Regions from separate parts of the Acidovorax sp. GW101-11A03 genome, predicted to be linked through region 2. Evidence: predicted binding sites of a transcription regulator. Region 2 holds the regulator's gene; the other holds the start of a gene.
The links. Region 2 encodes LexA, which represses DNA repair genes until DNA is damaged. Its sites were predicted from a motif close to ACTGTATNNNNATACAGT; they were not measured.

Region 1 (2,200 bases), on a different contig from region 2:
GCAAACAGTGCTTTGCTATTGGGCGGCGAAGCCCTTTTGGGGCTCAATTTTTTGATGTCTGACTTGCCGCCAAACCCTTGCGGGCTTCGTTCTGGCGGCATGGCAGCTGTGTTTGACTTACGCCTCGTCTGCAGCGCTGGCTTGCGTCAGTGCTGCAGGCAACAGGGCGATGCCCAGTTGCTCCCGCACTTTGTTTAAGTGAAACTGCAGTGCTACTCGGCTTACGCCTCGTCTGCAGCGCTGGCTTGTGTCAGTGCTGCAGGCAACAGGGCGATGCCCAGTTGCTCCCGCACTTTGTTTTCGATTTCTCGGGCCAGGTCCGGGTTCTCGCGCAGAAACTCGCGCGCGTTGTCGCGGCCCTGGCCGATCTTCTCGCCGTTGTAGGCATACCAGGCACCGCTCTTCTCCACGATCTTGGCGGTGACGCCCATGTCGATGATCTCGCCCTCGCGGCTGATGCCCTCACCGAACAGGATGTCGAACTCGGCCGTCTTGAAGGGCGGGCTCACCTTGTTCTTGACCACCTTGACCTTGGTTTCGTTGCCGATGGCTTCGTCGCCCTTCTTGATGGTGCCGGTGCGGCGGATATCGAGGCGCACCGAGGCGTAGAACTTGAGCGCGTTGCCGCCGGTGGTGGTTTCGGGGCTGCCGAACATCACGCCAATCTTCATGCGGATCTGGTTGATGAAGATGACCATGCAGTTGGTCTTCTTAATGGTGGCGGTGAGCTTGCGCAGCGCCTGGCTCATCAGACGGGCTTGCAGGCCGGGCAGCGCGTCGCCCATCTCGCCTTCAATTTCGGCCTTGGGCGTGAGGGCGGCCACCGAGTCCACGATGATCAGGTCCACGGCGCCCGAGCGCACCAGGCTGTCCACGATTTCGAGCGCTTGCTCGCCCGTGTCGGGCTGGCTGATCAGCAGGTCGGACAGTTGCACACCCAACTTCTGGGCGTATTGCACGTCAAGGGCGTGTTCCGCATCGACGAAGGCGCAGGTGCCGCCCTGCTTTTGCATCTCGGCCACCACCTGCAGCGTGAGCGTGGTCTTGCCCGACGATTCCGGGCCATAAATTTCCACCACGCGGCCCCGGGGCAGGCCGCCCACGCCCAGGGCAATGTCCAGGCCCAGCGAGCCGGTGGACACCACCTGGATGTCCTCAATCACCTCGCCTTCACCCAGGCGCATGATGGTGCCCTTGCCGAACTGCTTCTCGATCTGGGCGAGCGCAGCGGCCAGGGCCTTGGCCTTTTCGGTGTTCACGGGCAATGCGGGGTTGGTGCCTTTGACTGCGACGTCCATGGGAAAACTCCTTGAGAAACAATGGGTTGGGTGTTTGCATGGCTCTGCAATTAATCACAGGCTGGATGCTTGAACAGTAGTTTATGCGAGCCGTCTTTTGTTCTTCAAGGATAATTTGGTCAGTTTGCCTGACAATTTGGGAATGCCTGATTCGCTCGCTTCATCCCCTGCCGAAGACGGCTGGCGCCAGACCCACCTGGGGCGCCTGCTGGGCCACGCCATGCGCCGCTTCGACGCGCGGGTGCTGCAGCTCATGGCGCACAACGTGGAGGTGCCGCTGGCCCTGTCCAACCTGGCCGCGCGCGACCAGGTGACGGCCGCCCATGTGCACATCACGCGCCACCTGGCGCTCTCGGGTGACCGGCTGACCGACCTGGCCCAGCGCGCGGGCATGACCAAGCAGGCCATGGCCAACCTGGTGGACCAGTGCGAGGCCTGGGGGCTGGTCACGCGCGAAGCCGACCCTCTGGACGCCCGTGCGCGCCGCGTGTGCTTCACACCCGTGGGGCTGGCCTGGCTGCAGGCCTTCCGCGATGCCGTGGCGCAGGCCGAAGCCGAGTTCCGCGCCGAGGTCGGCAACGAGGTGGCCACCGTTGTCACCATCGGGCTGGAGGCCTACGCGGGGGGGTAGGCGCTTTCGCGCCGCGCGGCCTGTACCAGTGCTGCCGGGTCCAGGCGCAGCGCCTTCAGCGTGCGCGTAGCCACGCCTTGTGGCGCGGCTGCGACCAGCGCCACCACATGCGCGCCCAGCAAAGGGCCCGGCTGGCCTTTGCGTGCGTGGGCCAGTGCCTGCACCAGGCTCTGGCCAGAGGGCTGGGCGTGGAAGGCCCGGGGCTGTGGCGCCGTCAGAGGGCTGGCGGGCGGCATATCGGCCTGGATGCCCGCCTGGGCCAATGCGTCGC
Region 2 (2,200 bases):
GGGACAACCCCTCAGAATCCGGCAACACATCGCCGGGCTTGGGCAGCACCTGCCCTTCGGGGCACCGGGTGGCCCGCACCACGCGCACACCAGCCTGCTGCGCCCGCAGCAAGGCGGCCTCCAGCGCATGGTGAATGGTCCCGTTGCCGGTGCAGGCCACCACCAGCCCCCGCACACCGGCATGCACCAGCGCATCCACGGTCTGGGCCCGTGCCCCTGCGTGGCTCAGCACCACCTCCACCCAGGGCCATTCAGTGGATTCGCTTCCTGTTTTGATAGCATAAAAGGCATGCCCAACGGGCGGAAGAGGCCAATTTTGCACAAGGCGCACCCGCCCCTCCTCCACCCATCCCAAGGGGCCGGCATCGCCCGAATTGAAGGCATGCACCCGGTACGGGTGGACCTTCTGCACGTTCCGGGCGGCATGCAGTTCTCCGGCCGCCACGGCCACCACCCCGGTGGCGCCGGGAGCCAGCACCACGGCCACGGCGTCCAGCAGGTTCTGAGGGCCATCGGGCGTCAGCGCCGTCGCGGGGCGCATGGCACAGGTCAGCACCACAGGCTTGGTGGTGTTCAGCACCTCGTGCAAAAACCAGGCGGTTTCTTCCAGCGTGTCGGTGCCATGGGTAATGACCAGGCCTCGCACGTCAGGGTCCGCCAGGTGGTGCGCGCAGCGCAGGGCCAGCGCCCGCCAGACGTCATCGTCCATGTCTTTGCTGTCCATCTGGGCCACCTGCTCGGCCACCAGCATGCCGCCCGCCAGCGCCTGCAGGCCCGGCACGGCGGCCAGCAATTGCTCTACCCCCACCTGGGCTGCGGTGTAGCCGATGTTGTCCCCCGCCTGTGCCGAGGTGCCCGCGATGGTGCCCCCAGTGCCCAAAACCACAATTTTTTGCCCGCTCACTTGCATACTCCGAAAAACTGGTGAAAAATACAGTTACTGGATTAAAAAACAGTTGTTCGCCACTGTAACCGCCGCCACCGGAAACCACCATGCTCGACAACCCCAAACTCACCGCCCGCCAGCAGCAGATCCTGGATCTCATCCAGACCGCCATTGCACGCACTGGCGCGCCCCCGACCCGCGCAGAAATCGCGGCCGAGCTGGGATTCAAATCGGCCAATGCCGCTGAAGAACACCTGCAAGCCCTGGCCCGCAAAGGGGTGATCGAGCTGGTCAGCGGCACATCACGGGGCATTCGCCTGCGTGGCGACACGGTGCGCTCCATCAACGCAGCGCGTGGCAGCCAGTTCAGCCTGCCGATTCCGGGCCTGTCGCAGCTGGTGTTGCCCCTGGTGGGGCGCGTGGCAGCGGGGTCGCCCATTCTCGCGCAGGAACATGTGGACCAGACCTACAGCGTGGAAAACAGTCTCTTCCAGCACAAGCCCGACTACCTGCTCAAGGTGCGCGGCATGTCCATGCGGGATGCCGGCATCATGGACGGCGACCTGCTCGCCGTGCAGTCCACCCGCGAGGCCCGTAACGGGCAGATCATCGTGGCCCGGCTGGGTGACGATGTCACCGTCAAACGCCTGCGCCGCACCGCCACGGCCATCGAGCTGTTGCCCGAAAACCCCGACTACCCGGTGATCGTGGTCCAGCCCGGCGAGCCCTTCGAAATCGAAGGTCTGGCCGTGGGCCTCATCCGCAACACCATGCTGATGTAGGCCACTCCGTTTGGGCCGCACTGCGGGTGGCGGGCGTTTGATGGGCTGGCTACAGCACATCAGCCCTGCAGTGCAGACCCCATGCCATGCCACCGGCCGTGCCAGCGCGGCGACGTTGCTTGTCTTGTGGTGCCAGCCTCTTGCACCAAAGGTACCTGCACGTCCGCCATGGCCCGGCAAGCAGCATGGCATGAAATCACTTTGCAATCCTGCCTGTGTTCAACCCCCGACCTTCGGAGTTTTCACATGGGACTTGCCTTGTTCACCCTTACTGCCTTGCAAAATCCGCTGCGCGGCCTCAAGCGCCTGCTGGTGCACCCTGCGCGCGCAGATGCCGCAGTAGATGCAGACGCCACCGTAGTAGGCCGCCCGCGACCGCCCATTCCACAGCAGGGCCCGCGGCCATTGCGTGGCAACTGGCCTTTCACGGTCAAGCCTCCGCTGCGCCCCTCCGAGGCCCCCGCCCGACAGCCTGCGCACGCGAGCCCTCGCGGCCCCAGATGCGCACATTCATTCCAAACGCCCGGCCGTA

Region 1: recA (recombinase RecA) is a predicted target of LexA. The motif match lies at 1,359-1,376, and genes of this name have one in related genera.

What each region holds. Positions count from the first base shown of each region.
Region 1 is NZ_JBWKZU010000032.1:59,408-61,607, forward strand. It holds gene recA (recombinase RecA) at 222-1,298, opposite strand; gene AC07Z7_RS14675 (MarR family winged helix-turn-helix transcriptional regulator) at 1,441-1,929, shown strand; gene AC07Z7_RS14680 (Clp protease N-terminal domain-containing protein) at 1,914-2,200, opposite strand, start outside.
Region 2 is NZ_JBWKZU010000070.1:20,234-22,433, forward strand. It holds gene AC07Z7_RS21485 (asparaginase) at 1-910, opposite strand, end outside; gene lexA (transcriptional repressor LexA) at 994-1,668, shown strand.